Regions from separate parts of the Erwinia sp. 2186 genome, predicted to be linked through region 1. Evidence: predicted binding sites of a transcription regulator. Region 1 holds the regulator's gene; the other holds the start of a gene.
What was found. Region 1 encodes PurR, which represses purine synthesis genes. Its sites were predicted from a motif close to CANGCAAACGTTTGCNTG; they were not measured.
Positions count from the first base shown of each region.

Region 2: rbsD (D-ribose pyranase) is a predicted target of PurR. The motif match lies at 5,026-5,043, and genes of this name have one in related genera.

Region 1 is NZ_CM173824.1:2,772,116-2,780,143, reverse strand. Features, by position in the region: gene ACXKZG_RS12815 (MATE family efflux transporter) at 1-190, opposite strand, end outside; gene ACXKZG_RS12810 (riboflavin synthase subunit alpha) at 421-1,071, shown strand; gene cfa (cyclopropane fatty acyl phospholipid synthase) at 1,132-2,280, opposite strand; gene punC (purine nucleoside transporter PunC) at 2,582-3,772, opposite strand; gene punR (DNA-binding transcriptional activator PunR) at 3,886-4,797, shown strand; gene purR (HTH-type transcriptional repressor PurR) at 4,846-5,871, opposite strand; gene cydH (cytochrome bd-I oxidase subunit CydH) at 6,156-6,245, shown strand; gene ACXKZG_RS12780 (C40 family peptidase) at 6,289-7,128, opposite strand; gene ACXKZG_RS12775 (Grx4 family monothiol glutaredoxin) at 7,501-7,839, shown strand; gene ACXKZG_RS12770 (NAD(P)-dependent oxidoreductase) at 7,893-8,028, opposite strand, start outside.
Region 2 is NZ_CM173824.1:4,860,279-4,868,306, reverse strand. Features, by position in the region: gene ACXKZG_RS22655 (nucleobase:cation symporter-2 family protein) at 1-1,222, opposite strand, end outside; gene ACXKZG_RS22650 (LysR family transcriptional regulator) at 1,422-2,318, opposite strand; gene budA (acetolactate decarboxylase) at 2,422-3,204, shown strand; gene alsS (acetolactate synthase AlsS) at 3,223-4,902, shown strand; gene rbsD (D-ribose pyranase) at 5,055-5,474, shown strand; gene rbsA (ribose ABC transporter ATP-binding protein RbsA) at 5,482-6,993, shown strand; gene rbsC (ribose ABC transporter permease) at 6,990-7,958, shown strand; gene rbsB (ribose ABC transporter substrate-binding protein RbsB) at 7,981-8,028, shown strand, end outside.

The sequences.
Region 1 (8,028 bases):
GACCATGGCCGAAGAGAATGGTAGGCAACCAAATAGACGTGCCCACGGCGACGGCGGCCATATCCGTGGCGCTCACTGCGCCGGCCATAATGGTATCAACAAAACCCATAGCGGTTTGCGCAACTTGCGCAAGGATCACCGGGATTGCCAGCGCTAATAATTGACGCGCCTCTGTCAGGTACTTCTGCACTTATACACCTATTGAATTAGCTGGAGGAAGGGGCTCTGCGAAGGCAAAAAACGTTATTTTGGCGAATTATCAGCAGGGCAGGCCGCACAGTGTAATGATCGCAGAGGAAATAGCCAATGATTCGCGTTAAGAATAGCTCTTCATGTCACGCTAAATCATCCGGTTGCATTTGGTTTTCTCACTTAGCCAGGGCAAACTAGCGTAAGAATTCAATTATTGAGGCCATGACTATGTTTACCGGTATTGTGCAGGGCACCGCAGAGGTGCTGGCAATTGAAGAGAAACCTAATTTCCGCACGCATATCGTCCGCTTACCGACTGAATTGTTGCCGGGTCTGGAATTGGGCGCATCTGTTTCTCACAATGGCTGCTGCCTGACGGTAACTGAAGTGCAGGGCGATCGCGTCAGTTTTGATTTGGTTAAAGAGACACTGCGTATTACTAATCTTGGCGACCTTAACGTCGGCGATACGATTAACGTTGAACGTGCGGCAAAATTCAGCGATGAAATTGGCGGTCATTTGATGTCCGGGCACATTATGACCACCGCAGAAATCAGCAAAATAATTACTTCTGAGAATAATCGCGAAATCTGGTTTAAGCCGCAGGACGCTCAGCAGATGAAATATATCCTTCATAAAGGCTTTATTGGCATTGATGGGATCAGTCTGACGGTGGGTGAAGTGACTAAAACTAAATTCTGTGTCCACCTTATTCCTGAAACGCTGGCGAGAACCACGCTGGGCGCGAAACGTCTGGGCGATCGGGTAAATATTGAAATCGATCCTCATACCCAGGCGATTGTCGAAACCGTTGAACGGGTACTGGCTCAACGTGAAGCGGCTCTGCTTGCTGCGGCAGCCTCAGAACTTGATGAGTAGCCCATAAAATAAAAAAGGCTGACAATTCATCCTGTCAGCCTTTTTTTTATCTGGGTGATCTTAATGCGGGACGCGTAAACCGCCCTCAACCCCATGGGTAAAGACCACCTGCCACAGTTGAATATCGCGGGCGCGGAAAGCGCCGGCACAGGCATTCAGGTAATAGACGAACATCCGTTTAAAACGCTCACCGTATTTTTCTGCCAGCTGGGGCCAGGCCGCGAGGAACCGCTCGTGCCATGCCATCAGAGTGGTGTCATAGTCCTGACCAAAGTTGTGCCAGTCTTCCATAACGAAATGCGGCTCGTGCGCTTCAGAGATGTGGCGTACTGAAGGCAGACAGCCATTAGGGAAAATGTACTTATTGATCCAGGGATCAACATGTTCATTGGTCTTATTGGCACCGATGGTGTGAAGCAGGAAAATACCGTCAGGTTTCAGATTGCGGTTTACCACGTCAAAATAGGTGGCGTAGTTTTTAGGTCCAACATGTTCAAACATGCCTACGGAAGATATGCGGTCAAACTGCTGGTTTAAATCGCGGTAATCTTGCAACAGAATAGTGACATCCAGCCCTTCACATCGCTCTTGAGCCATTTTCTGCTGTTCAGCAGAGATAGTGACGCCAAATACGCTGACACCGTAATTTCTGGCGGCATATTCAGCCAGTCCGCCCCAACCACAGCCAATATCCAGCAGTGACATGCCTGGTGCTAATTGCAGTTTATCGCAGATCATTTTTAATTTAGCATTCTGTGCTTCTTCCAGCGTTTGCGCTTCTTTCCAGTAGCCACAGGAATATTGCATATGATCATCAAGCATCAGTGAGAACAGATCGTTACCCAGATCGTAATGCTCTTTACCGACAATCCAGGCGCGTTTTCGTGATTGCAGATTGGTTAATCTGGCGGCAGCTATTCTGAGCGTATCTTTAAAGTGGTGGGGGAGTTGTTGATCGAGTTTGGCGACCAGAACGCGATGGAAAAACATATCCAGATTTTCGCATTCCCACCAGCCATCCATATAACTTTCGCCCAATCCCAGTGAGCCCTCTTGCATCACGCGCTTGAAGAACTCCGGATTTTTAATCTGGATATCCCAGGGGCGTGTGCCGTTGACCTCAATATCTGCATTGCGTAGCATTTCCTGGACGATTCGATACCAATGATCCTCGACCAGGCTCACTTCTTCTATACACGATGAACTCATAGCTTCTCCATCACCCTGTGTGATTGAAACCTGAGAAATAGAATAGACAATTTCTACAGGATTTGAGAACACGCACGGATAAACCGTACGCCTGATATCCGGCGTTACAGAGGATTGTTAAGAATAGTGCCTGCAGAGTTGCGCAACGAATGCCGCGCGGGATAACACCTTGACCACCCTGTCAGGACTCAAAAAATTGCGACGAACTTGTTATTTTGTGTTGCCTGAAATGAGTATATGCTCACGCCAGGCAATATTCAATTGTTTATTGTTAGGGTGCTAACCAATTGGAATCAAGCTGTTAGCGACCGCTGTGCGCGTCCGCCAGAGCGAGCTTTTCCGCCTTCGCCCGTTGTAAAATATAGCCGATTCCTGCCAGAACAACAGTCGAGATCATCACCAGCGAGGTGGTGAACAGCGAAGTGCTGATAAATGTGGAAACAATCAGACTGGCGATGCAACACAAACCCAGTTGCAGCGTGTTCTGCAGGGCAGCGGCTTTACCACTCGATTGCGGGAAGGGTAAGAGGGCATTCGACACGACAATCGGATAAATCGCACCGTTTGCTAACGCCATACCGCAGAACGGCAGCAATAACGCCACCATAGACGGATCTTCAATCTGCGCGGCGATAAAAAAAGCCACAATGCTGAGTGAATAGATTGCCAGTAACCAGGGCAGCAGGGAGCGGCCTTCAGTGTGTTTCAGCAACGTTCGGCAGCCAAAGCCGCCAATCAAAAAGGCCAGCGTCTGAGGCACGTAGCTCAGCCCAATGTCACCGGGAGACATGCCAAGATCGCCGAGAATGAAGGGCGAACCGGTCAGCCAGGCGAAGAAGCTGGCTGAACAGGCGGCATAAATCAGCACGTTACCACTGTAAACCGGCGATTTTAACAGGCTGAAAAAGCCCATTTTCTTCACGCCATCCACCACCGGCTTCTTCACCGTTGGGGCGAGGAACAAGGTGGAAATCAGCAGCACCACTGCGACCAGCAACAGCGCGACAAAAATGGCGCGCCAGCTGAAATGGTTGAGTAACCAGGCGCCCAGTAACGGCGCGAGCGCAGGCGAGAGTGCCACTAACGGCATGATGGAGGCGAATACGCGATTTGCCTGGCTGGCGGAATAGCGGTCGACAACCAGTGCCTGCCAGCTGACGGCAGCGGCACAAATCCCCACCGCTTGCACAAAGCGCAACGCCAGCAGGGCAGCAGCAGAATCTACCCACCACATCGCGCCACAACTGACGGCGAACAGACTCAGACCCATCAACAGCACAGGCTTACGGCCAATACGATCCGACAACGGACCCCAAAACAGCTGGGCGATGGCAAAACCCGCCAGGAACAGGCTGAGGCTGGCGCTGATGATCCCGGCATCGGTTTGCAGGTCTTGTTGCATGGCACCAAAGGCAGGCAGGTACATATCGGTAGCGAGGAAACCTGCCACGCTTAACAGCGCCAGGTAAACAATAAATCCTTTCGAAGGCATTCTTTTGCTCTTTATTTGTGATGAACGAAACGCCGCAGAGTGTAATCGCGTGCCATACAGCTTGTGAAACGGTAATATTTGCAGGTTGCGTTCAAAAATATTGCAGGCAGATTATGTGGTCAGAACATTCCCTTGAAGTGGTTGATGCAGTTGCCCGCAGCGGCAGTTTTACCGCTGCCGCCGCAGAGCTCCATCGCGTACCCTCAGCCATCAGTTATACCGTGCGGCAGCTGGAAGAATGGCTTGCCGTGCCGTTGTTTGAGCGTCGCCACCGTGATGTGGTGCTGACCGATGCGGGACGAGTATTTATCCAGGAGGGCCGCAGTGTCATCAAAAAAATGCTCGCCACCCGACGGCAGTGCCAGCAGGTCGCTAACGGCTGGCGAGGGCAAATTAATATCGCCGTCGATCGCATCGTTAAATCTCAGCGAACCCGACAGCTGGTAGTCGACTTTTATCGGCACTTTCCGGATATGGAACTGCATCTGTCAGCAGAAGTTTTTAACGGCGTCTGGGATGCGTTGGCCGACGGGCGGGTGGATGTGGCCATCGGCGCGACACAGGCTATCCCGGTAGGTGGCCGCTTCGCCTTCCGCAATATGGGCGCGCTCAACTGGCGCTGTGTGGTTGCCGCGGATCATCCGCTGGCACGTCAGCACGCAGAAACCAGTGAAGAGGCCATTGGCGAATGGCCTTCACTGGTGCTGGAAGATACCTCAAGAGCCTTGCCGAAACGCACCACATGGACGCTGGATAATCAGCGGCGGCTGGTGGTGCCAGACTGGGAAAGCGCATTTGACTGCCTGCTGGCGGGCTTATGCGTGGGGATGGTACCGGGCCATCTGGCGCAACCGCTGCTGCAAAAAGGCGCTTTGCATGAATTGACGCTGGAAGGCGGATTTCCGGACAGTCCGTGCTGCGTGAGCTGGTCTGAGCAGCAGGCTTCACCGGCGCTGAGCTGGTTGCTGGATTATCTGGGTGACAGTGACACGCTGAACAGTGAATGGCTGAAGGAAGAGCCCTGAGCCAATTGGGTGTGCTGAGGGAGAATTCGCCCTCAGCACTGAGCGGGACTAGCGGCGGTAATCCAGGAAGGGACCATCGGCAACCGAACGGCGTTCGATCAACGTAGGATGTACTTCAATCGTCTGCGGTTCTTCACGCTTGCTGGTGATACGATCTAACAGCATATCGAAGGCGGTTTCGCCCAGCTGTTCCTTTGGCTGGTGAACCGTGGTCAGCGCCGGAGTGAAGTAGCGGGCGTTGCGCACGTTATCGTACCCGATCACCGATATATCCTGCGGAACGCGCAGACCCATCTCATCAGCCGCACAAATTGCGCCCATCGCCATCACATCGCCACCGCAGAACACCGCCGTTGGACGCTGCTTCTGCGAGAGGATTTGCTGCATCGCCTGGTGACCTGATTCTGGTTCGAAATTGCCCTGAACCAGCCACTCGTCACGCAGGGTAATGCCCGCTTCAGACAATGCTTTCATAAATCCGGCGAGACGGCCACCGCCGGTGTTGCGCTCCATCTGACCCGGGATGACACCAATATCTCGATGCCCACGGTCGATAAGATAACGGCCAGCCAGATAACCGCCTTCAAAGGCGTTGTCTTCTACCGTATCGGTAAAGTCACCGCGCGATTTGCCCCAGTCCATCACCACCATCGGAATATTGCGGTTATCTTCCAGCATGGTGATCAGCTCGTCAGGGTATTCGGAACACATCACCAGCAGGCCATCCACGCGTTTCTGCGCCATCATCGACAGATAGGCCTGCTGCTTGGCAAGGTCATTGTGGGCGTTACCAAGGATCAGCGTGTAGCCTTTGGCAAAACAGCGGTTTTCAATGGCTTCAATAATTTCGGCGAAATAGGGCGCCTCGCTCGAGGTAGCCAGCAGTCCGATTGTTTTGGTGTGATTCACCTTCAGACTACGGGCAACCGCGCTGGGTGAATAGTGGAGCGCCTTAATGGCGGCCCACACGGCTTCCCGCGTTTCTTCTGCAACGAAACGGGTTTTATTGATGACGTGGGAGACGGTAGTGGTGGACACCCCGGCTTGCTTTGCCACATCTTTAATTGTTGCCATGAAATAACTACTCCTGCGCTTATCTTAACTATTTGATAAGCCTGTTGTTAATCGTTTGCTTGGTGAGATCGAAAACCTGACGTCTGAAGTCGTTTTTTAGTTGCTGTCCGGAGTCGTCAGGAAGGAAAAAGCGCTGATTAAAGACCGCTAAACACCTTAAGGTGCGGGCCGTTGCGCAACAAAAAAAGAATTCTAACAAGGCTTGGCAGAGAAAACGAGATTTTTACCGTCAAGTATGGGAAAATTGATGGCATCATAAACTGTAGGGCTATTTAGGATTAAAAATGGATACCGATCTGAAGTTCTCGTTACTGACCACGGTTTGCGCACTGTTGATGATTATGGCGTTTAGCTTCACCGCGATTATGCATTAAGTGCAAACAGGGCCGGTCTGACGATCGGCTCTGAGTATTTCCGCTATCGAATGGTTTTCGGCGTCATCATCCGGCGGGCACCAATATAGTGGCGCTGCCAGTAATCATCTGCCAGAGCGCTGACCTGAATATCCTTGCCAGTACGTGGCGACTGAATAAACTTCCCACCACCTAAATACACGCCAACATGATCCGCCGTCTCGCGCCCGTTAATGCGGAAGAAGACTAAATCGCCTTTCTCCAGCTCATCACGTTTTATCGAAGCCGCATCATGCAGGTGATACATCTCATTCGCCGTGCGCGGGATTTTAAACTTCACTAAATCTTTGTAGGCATACCACACCAGGCCGCTGCAATCGAAGCCGGTTTTAGGCGACGTTCCGCCCCATTGGTAAGGTTTACCTAGCTGGCCCATCAGTTTGGTCATCGCGGTTTCACGGGCCTTTTGATAGCGGGCGCGGTGAGCTTTGCTTAACTTTAATGGCGCAGAAACAGAATCTGACGTCAGCTCTTCAGCAGTATCGACAACCTTGCCACGATGGCGGCCATAGCGTTTTTTTCCGGCGTTTAAGGTGGTTTTCTTTTTGTATTTGCTGGAGTGCAACGGGGCAGTCTGAACAGAGGCGGTTTGCAGCGAAGGTTTCTTTTTAAGCTTCAACTTCTGTACTGAGGTTAAGCGAGATTTTTTGCTGGTGGATTCTTTAACTTTTTTGGTGCTGTTGGCTTTAACCGGTCGGCGTTTACGTCGCTCATCCTCTCGGGCAGGCGTGCCGCTATCTGCCTTATGATGATTTGCATTAATAGGGGCATGTGGCGATGCGTGCGCCATATTGAAAAACAGCTGGGCAAAGGCCAGCATGAAGAGCGTGATAAGTAAACGCATCGTTACCATTAACAGTTTGTGCTACGACCAGAGGCCACAGCTTGCCAGAAACAGGGAGTTCTGCCTTTCAGCAGCGTCATTTTGCAATTCTAATCTAACTCATTAACAAAAGGTAAGGTCTTTTTTGTTTCAATGATACAGAGCAAGTAAAAACTGTAAAAATTAGCCAAATCAGCTGTTTATCTGCGCAAAACCTGTGCTTTTCTCATGCATTAATCCAGCGAAAGCAATAGGAAAATGTTATTTTAACGCTATCGCCTGCACGCTGGCGGCTCTGAGGGCGTGCCCAACTGTTAAAAAATGTCGTTTTCATCGGGCCCGCAGAGTCGCTACAATAAATAGACACGAAGTATCCGATTAAGGAAGCCATTTATGAGTACTATTGAAAAAATTGAGCGCCAGATAGCAGAAAACCCGATTCTGCTGTACATGAAAGGCTCACCAAAACTGCCAAGCTGTGGCTTCTCTGCCCAGGCCGTTCAGGCACTTTCAGCCTGTGGCGAGCGTTTTGCCTACGTCGATATTCTGCTGAACCCAGAAATTCGTGCTGAGCTGCCTAAATACGCCAACTGGCCAACCTTCCCACAACTGTGGATTGACGGTGAACTGGTCGGCGGTTGCGACATCATTATTCAGATGTACCAGCAGGGTGAACTGCAGCAGCTGATTAAAGATACCGCGCAAAAATACCCTTCTGACGCCGCGGAATAAGCCCGTCAGAAGCAGAAAAGGCAGGCGTGATGAGCGCCTGCCTTTTTTTATGCTTATTTTTGCTGCTGCAGAAAAGCGTTAAGCAGATCGGTGAAATCTCCGCCTTGTTGCTGATCCTCAGCCATCTGACGGCAGAAGGTGGCAAGGGCGTGAAAAAGCGGCTCGCCGGGCAATTCGCGGCCATTTAAC
Region 2 (8,028 bases), 2.1 Mb from region 1:
CAGGTTGCGCTTCGATGCCGAGGCCAATGCCAAACGAGACGGCAATGATCATCATGTCGCGGCGGGTCAACGGCGATTGGGTCATGATGCGGATGCCAGCGGCCAGTACGCTGCCAAACATCACCAGCGTCGCGCCGCCTAAAACCGGTGCCGGGATTTGCTGGACCACCGCGCCAAACGCCGGGAACAAGCCCAGTAACGCCAGCAGGCAGCCAATCCACATGCCGACATAGCGGCTGGCGACGCCAGTCATCTGGATCACGCCATTATTCTGCGCAAAGGTAGTGCTGGGCAGCGCCGAGAAGATGGCTGCCAGCATGCAGCTGACGCCATCCGCCAGAATGCCGCCCTTTAAACGTCTGACGTAGCTTTCCCCTTCAACGGGCTGGCGTGACAGCAGGCAGTTCGCCGTCAGATCACCGACCGCTTCAAGAATACTGATTAACGAAATCAGCGCAATCGGCAGAAACAGCGAGAAATCGAACTGGAAGCCGAAGCGATAGGGCTGTGGCACGGCAATCCAGGATTCGGTGAACGGATGCAGGGTCAGATTGCCGCTCAGCGCAGCGGCCACGCAGCCAACGGCCATACCGAGGATCACCGCAGAGAGACGCAGCCAGCGGTTGCGCGCGTGGCTGAACAGCACGATGGTGGCCAGCGTCAGCAAACCCAGCAACAGGTTAGGTACCGAACCGAAGTTTGCCGCGTTATGACCGCCGCCCCAGTCGGTGATGCTGACCTTAATCAAGCTGATGCCAATCAGGCACACCACGGTGCCACTGATTAACGGGGTGATCAGGCGGCGGATCTGGCCCAGAAAACGGCTGACGATCATCGGAATAAAGGCCGCAACCGTGGTCAGGCCGAAAATCATCGCCATCACATCTTCCGGGCTGCCGCCGCGATTTTTCACGCTGAATCCGGCCGCCAGAATCACCGCCAGAAAGGCAAAGCTGGTGCCCTGCAGGCAAATCATCCCGGCACCGATATGCCTTATCCGGCGAGCCTGAATAAAGGTGCCAAGGCCGGAGACAAACAGCGACATGCTGATCAGATAAGGCAGCCAGGCATTGAGGCCCAACACCGTACCGATAATCAACGGTGGTGTAATCACGCCCACCAGACTCGCCAGCACATGCTGTAACGCGGTAAACAGCGCGACCGTCGGAGTGGGTTTCTCCTCAAGGCCATAAATCAAATCAGAAGGTTCATTAGCAGACATAACTACACTCCATGGATCGGCAGACTTTGTCTCATGCATGAAACACGCCAGAGTGCAGTAAATGATGCGGTGGTTTTTTATTATCTGATAGATAAGGGCTTTTTTCTTGAATCGGATGATCCGAAAGTTTCACGATGTTTTTACGTGAACCTAATTGGTGCGATCCAACCCGGCAAATACGCACCAAAATGGCACATTCTCAGCGCGTGGCCGGCTGAATTTCATTGAGGGTGGCCACCAGATGCAGCACCGCCGGCGATCGATCCAGCCGTCGCCAGGCCAGGGCGATATCGCTGTTTAGCACCGCATCATCAATGGCATGCAGCGTGACGTCCGGATGGCGAATGCAGCCCAGCGATTCCGGCACGAGGGTATAGCCAAACCCACTGGCCACCAGCCCGATGGCGGAGGCGATTTGCGGTGCCTGTTGGCCGGTGCGCGGCTGGAATCCGGCCCGCAGACAGGCGCTGATGATCATCTCATACAGGCTGGGCGCCACTTCCTGCGGAAAGAGGATCAGCGGATCCTCCGCCAGCTGCTGCAGCGACAGGGATGCCTGGCCCGCCAGCGCATGGCCCGGCGGCAACACCGCCAGCATTTTTTCACTGGCGATGACCTTCAGATTAAAGGCTTTGCTGCTTTCACACGGCAGGCGCACAAAGGCCGCATCCAGCAATCCTTCCTGCAGGTTATGCAGCAGCGTCGCCATATTCTGCTCGCCGGTGATCATCTCCATATCCGGGTAGCGATGCTGAAACTCCCTGAGCAGGCTGAATACCGAACCATGAAACGCCACCGAGCTGGCGAAACCGAGGGAAAGTCGTCCCCGGGTGCCGCGCGCAATGCCTTTGGCTTTCTCCAGCGCATGACCACTGAGTTCGAGGATCTGGCAGGCATCCTGATAAAAGGCCTCTCCGGCTTCGGTCAGCTCAACGCTGCGGGTCAGTCGTTTCAACAACGGCAGGCCAATTTCGCGCTCAAGGCGAAGGATTTGCTGGCTCAGAGGCGGTTGGGAAATCCCAAGCAGTTCGGCCGCGCGGGTGAAGTTGTGGGTCTGGGCAACGGCCACAAAATAGCGCAGGTGACGGAGTTCCATATCAAAAACGTCTCAAAGTGAAGGCTTCCCTATATTGGTATCCGGCACTGAATCGAGTCAACATCCTGTTAATGATTCTTAACCTTTTAGCCACGAGGATGACATGAAAAATTCTGCAACTGACTGTTTATGCGAACAAGAGCTGGCCTCTACCGTCAGCGCATTGCAGCAGCATAAGCCAGAAAGCGTAATCTATCAGACCTCTCTGATGAGCGCGTTGCTGAGTGGGGTTTACGAGGGCAATATCACCGTTGCCGATCTGCTGAAAAAAGGCGACTTCGGCCTCGGTACCTTTAACCAGCTGGACGGCGAACTGATTGCCTTCGATCGTGAGGTCTATCAGTTACGCGCTGACGGCAGCGCCCGCGAGGCCAGTCCGCAGCAGAAAACCCCCTTTGCGGTGATGACCTTCTTCCGTCCGCAGCATCGCCATCATTTCGATCGGCCGGTGGGTCGTCAGCAGATTCACGACTATATCGACAGTCAGGTCACCTCCGATAACCAGTTCTGCGCCCTGCGCATCGACGGCCGTTTCTCGGAGGCGCAGACCCGCACCGTGCCGTGCCAGCATCGTCCTTATCGCAGCATGCCCGAAGTGCTCGGCCAGCAACCCACCTTTCATTTCAGCGAGCGCAACGGCGTGCTGATTGGTTTCCGCACGCCGCAATATATGCAGGGCATCAACGTGGCGGGTTACCACGAGCACTTTATTACCGATGACCGTCAGGGTGGCGGCCATCTGCTGGATTACCGGCTGGAGGAAGGGGTGCTGACCTTCGGTGCGATCAACAAACTGGTGATCGACCTGCCAAAAGATAACGACTTTCTGCAAGCCAACCTGAATCCCGACGATCTGGATTCGGCCATTCGTTCCGTTGAGAGCTAATTCCCCTAAGGAGTCATGATGAAAAATCCAACCGATACTCAGCTATGGCAGCATGGCGCCGATCTGGTCGTGGCGCAGCTGGAAGCTCAGGGCGTGAAGCAGGTCTTTGGTATTCCGGGCGCCAAAATCGATAAGGTCTTTGATTCGCTGGTGGACTCCACTATCCAGACCATCCCGGTGCGCCATGAAGCCAATGCTGCCTTTATGGCGGCGGCGGTAGGACGGCTGACCGGCAACGCGGGCGTGGCGCTGGTCACCTCCGGCCCCGGTTGCTCGAACCTGATCACCGGTATGGCCACCGCCACCAGTGAAGGCGATCCGGTGGTGGCGCTGGGCGGCGCGGTGAAGCGCGCGGACAGTGCAAAACAGGTGCATCAGAGCATGGACACCGTTGCCATGTTTCGTCCGGTCACCAAATATGCCGTTGAAGTCACCGATGCCAATGCCCTGTCTGAAGTGATCTCCAACGCCTTCCGCCAAGCTGAACACGGCAGAGGCGGCGGTGCCTTTGTCAGCCTGCCGCAGGATATTGTCGATCAACCGGCCCGGGGCAATCTGCTGAGCAGCAAAGGTCAGGTGTTGCTGGGCGCCGCGCCGGATGTGGCGATTGAGGCGGTTGCCGCACAGATTGCGCAGGCCAAAAACCCGGTTCTGCTGCTGGGACTGATGGCCAGCCAGCCGGAAAACAGCGATGCGCTACACCGCCTGCTGGAGCGCAGCCATATTCCCGTCACCAGCACCTATCAGGCGGCTGGGGCCGTCCGTCAGGGACACTTTTCACGCTTTGCTGGCCGGGTAGGCTTGTTTAACAATCAGGCGGGCGATCGTCTGTTACGTCAGGCTGACCTGATTATCACCATCGGCTACAGCCCGGTGGAATATGAGCCGGCCATGTGGAACAGCGGGACGGCCACGCTGGTGCATATCGATGTGTTGCCTGCGGAAGCGGATAACTGCTATTTGCCGGATGCTGAGCTGGTGGGCGATATCGCCGCAACGCTCGACAAACTCGCCGCGCGCATTGCCTCGCCTTTGCAGCTCAGCTCACAGGCCGCATCGATTCTGCACGATCGCCAGCAACAGCGGGAGCTGTTGACATTGCAGGGCCAGAATCTGAATCAGTTTGCCTTGCATCCGCTGCGCATCGTGCGGGCGATGCAGGACATCATTAACAGTGACGTCACCCTGACGGTGGATATGGGAAGCTTCCATATCTGGATTGCCCGCTATCTTTACAGCTTCCGGGCGCGTCAGATTATGATCTCCAACGGGCAACAGACGATGGGCGTGGCGCTGCCGTGGGCCATTGGCGCCTGGCTGGTCGACCCGAGCCGTAAAGTGGTGTCGGTCTCCGGCGATGGCGGATTCCTGCAGTCCAGTATGGAGCTGGAAACTGCCGTCAGGCTCAAAGCCAATATTCTGCACATCATCTGGGTGGATGAGGAATACAACATGGTGGCGATGCAGGAACAGAAGAAATATCAGCGGGTGTCGGGGGTTAAATTCGGCCCGGTCGATTTCAAAGCCTATGCCGAAGCCTTCGGCGCTGCCGGATTTGCGGTAGACAGCGCAGAAGCGTTAGAGCCAACGCTGCGTAAAGCCATGGATGTGCAGGGACCTGCAGTGGTCGCGGTGCCGGTCGATTATGCCGACAATCATTTGCTGATGGGCCAGCTCCATTTAAGCCAGATCCTCTAACCTCCAGCCACGATCCCAGCCTTAAGCCAAACCCGAGGCAGGCAACAGCGAAACGTTTCGATGGCGATCACAATTTCGCGATTTGGCGGTTGTTTTCGCCCCTGCCTCTCTTAAACTCCGGATCAGCGAAACGTTTCGCTCTGGAGTGAAAGATGAAAAAAGGCACCTTACTGAATTCTGATATTTCGTCCGTGGTTTCCCGCCTCGGGCATACCGACAGCCTGACCATCGGCGATGCGGGCTTGCCAATTCCGGCCGGTCCTCAGCGTATCGATCTGGCGCTGACCCACGGTATTCCCAGCTTTCTGCAGGTGGTTCACACCGTGACCGAAGAGATGCAGGTAGAAAGTGCCATCATCGCGGAAGAGATCAAATCTCATAATCCCAAGCTTCACAGCGACCTGTTAGCCCTGCTCGACTTGCTGCAACAACATCAGGGAAACACCATCTCGATCCAGTACGTCACTCATCACCAGTTAAAACAGCAAACCCAGCGTAGTCAGGCCGTGATCCGCAGTGGGGAATGTTCCCCCTACGCGAATATCATCCTGACCGCTGGCGTGACCTTCTGAGGCCATGATGCAACCTTTACTGCAACTGCAAGGTATTGATAAATCCTTTCCCGGCGTGAAGGCGCTTTCCGGCGCGGCACTCTCGGTCTATCCGGGCAGAGTGATGGCGCTGGTCGGCGAAAATGGTGCCGGTAAATCCACCATGATGAAGGTGATGACCGGGATCTATCCGCGTGATGCGGGTCGCATCACCTGGCTGGGCAATGACGTCTCCTTCAACGGGCCAAAAGCGTCGCAGGAAGCCGGCATTGGCATCATTCATCAGGAGCTGAACCTGATCCCACAGCTGAGCATTGCGGAAAACATCTTCCTCGGCCGTGAGTTTGTTAATGCGTTTGGCCGCATCCAGTGGAAGAAAATGCACGCCGAAGCCGACGTGCTGCTGAAAAAACTCAATCTGCGTTTTAGCAGCCACAGGCTGGTGGGCGATCTGTCGATCGGCGACCAGCAGATGGTCGAGATTGCTAAAGTGCTGAGTTATGAGTCGAAAGTGATCGTGATGGACGAACCCACCGATGCACTGACCGATACCGAAACCGCGTCGCTGTTCCGCGTGATCCGCGAGCTGAAGGCGCAGGGATGCGGCATTGTCTATATCTCGCACCGCATGAAGGAAATCTTCGAAATCTGCGATGACGTGACCATTTTCCGCGACGGACAGTTTATTGCCGAGCGGGCCGTGGAAAGCCTGGAAGAAGATTCGCTGATTGAAATGATGGTTGGCCGCAAGCTGGAAGAGCAATACCCGCGGCTGGATAAAGCGCCTGGTGAGGTTCGCCTCAAGGTGGAACATCTTACCGGGCCGGGCGTTGACGATATCAGCTTCACCCTGCGCAAAGGTGAAATTCTGGGTGTTGCCGGGCTGATGGGCGCGGGCCGTACCGAATTAATGAAGGTGTTATACGGCGCGATGCCGCGCAGCAGTGGCAGCGTGCAGCTCGACGGCAAAAACGTCACCACGCGTTCGCCTGAAGAAGGGCTGAAAAACGGCATCGTCTATATCTCTGAAGACCGTAAACGCGATGGACTGGTGCTGGGCATGTCGGTGAAAGAGAACATGTCTTTGACCGCGCTGGATTACTTCAGCCACAAAGGCGGACGCCTGAAGCACGCTGAAGAGCAGATGGCCGTTGGCGATTTTATTCAGCTTTTCAATGTGAAAACCCCGTCAATGGACCAGCCAATTGGGCTGCTGTCTGGCGGTAATCAACAGAAAGTCGCCATCGCTCGCGGTCTGATGACCCGCCCAAAAGTGTTGATCCTCGATGAGCCGACGCGCGGCGTCGATGTCGGGGCGAAGAAAGAAATTTATCAGTTAATCAATCAGTTCAAAGAAGAAGGGCTGAGCATCATCCTCGTCTCCTCTGAGATGCCTGAAGTGCTGGGTATGAGCGATCGCGTGCTGGTGATGCACGAAGGCCGCCTGAGCGGTGACTTCCCCATTGAACAAGCCACGCAGGAAGTCTTAATGGCGGCGGCGGTAGGCAAGCAACATAGCGTGGAGCTAGCAAAACTATGAGTACCCAAACCCTTCGTGCCAACCGCATCTTCAGCAAAAGCTGGCTGCTGGAGCAAAAATCGCTGATCGCCCTGATCGTGCTGATCGCCATTGTGTCGAGCCTCAGCCCGAACTTCTTCACCGTCAATAACCTGTTCAACATCCTGCAGCAGACGTCGGTCAACGCCATTATGGCGGTGGGCATGACGCTGGTGATCCTGACCTCGGGCATCGATCTTTCCGTGGGTTCATTGCTGGCATTGACCGGCGCGGTGGGCGCTTCGCTGGTGGGCCTGGAAGTCAATGCACTGGTCGCCGTGGCGGGATCGCTGGCCTTGGGCGCGGCGATTGGCGCGCTGACCGGTACGATTGTCGCCAAGGGCAAGGTTCAGGCCTTTATCGCCACGCTGGTGATGATGCTGCTGTTGCGCGGCGTGACCATGGTTTATACCAACGGTAGCCCGGTGAACACCGGCTTTAATGATAATGCCGATCTGTTTGGCTGGTTCGGCATCGGCCGCCCGCTGGGCATCCCAACGCCGGTGTGGATTATGGCCATCGTCTTCTTCGCGGCCTGGTACATGCTGCATCACACGCGTCTGGGCCGTTATATCTATGCGCTGGGCGGCAATGAAGCGGCGACCCGTTTATCCGGCATCAGCGTCAGCCGCGTTAAAATCATCGTTTATGCCCTGTGCGGCATGCTGGCCGCGCTGGCAGGCACGATTGAAGTGGCGCGTCTCTCTTCGGCTCAGCCAACGGCGGGAACCGGCTATGAGCTGGATGCTATCGCGGCCGTGGTGCTCGGCGGTACCAGCCTGGCAGGCGGTAAAGGACGCATTATGGGAACCTTGATCGGTGCGCTGATCCTCGGCTTCCTGAATAACGGCCTCAACCTGCTCGGTGTTTCTTCTTACTACCAAATGATCGTCAAAGCTGTGGTGATACTGCTGGCGGTGCTGGTAGATAACAAAAGCAGTAAATAACTCTCCCCTACAGGAATTTATGATGAAAATGAAACTGACTGCACTTGCTGTTCTGCTCGGCGTAACCGTC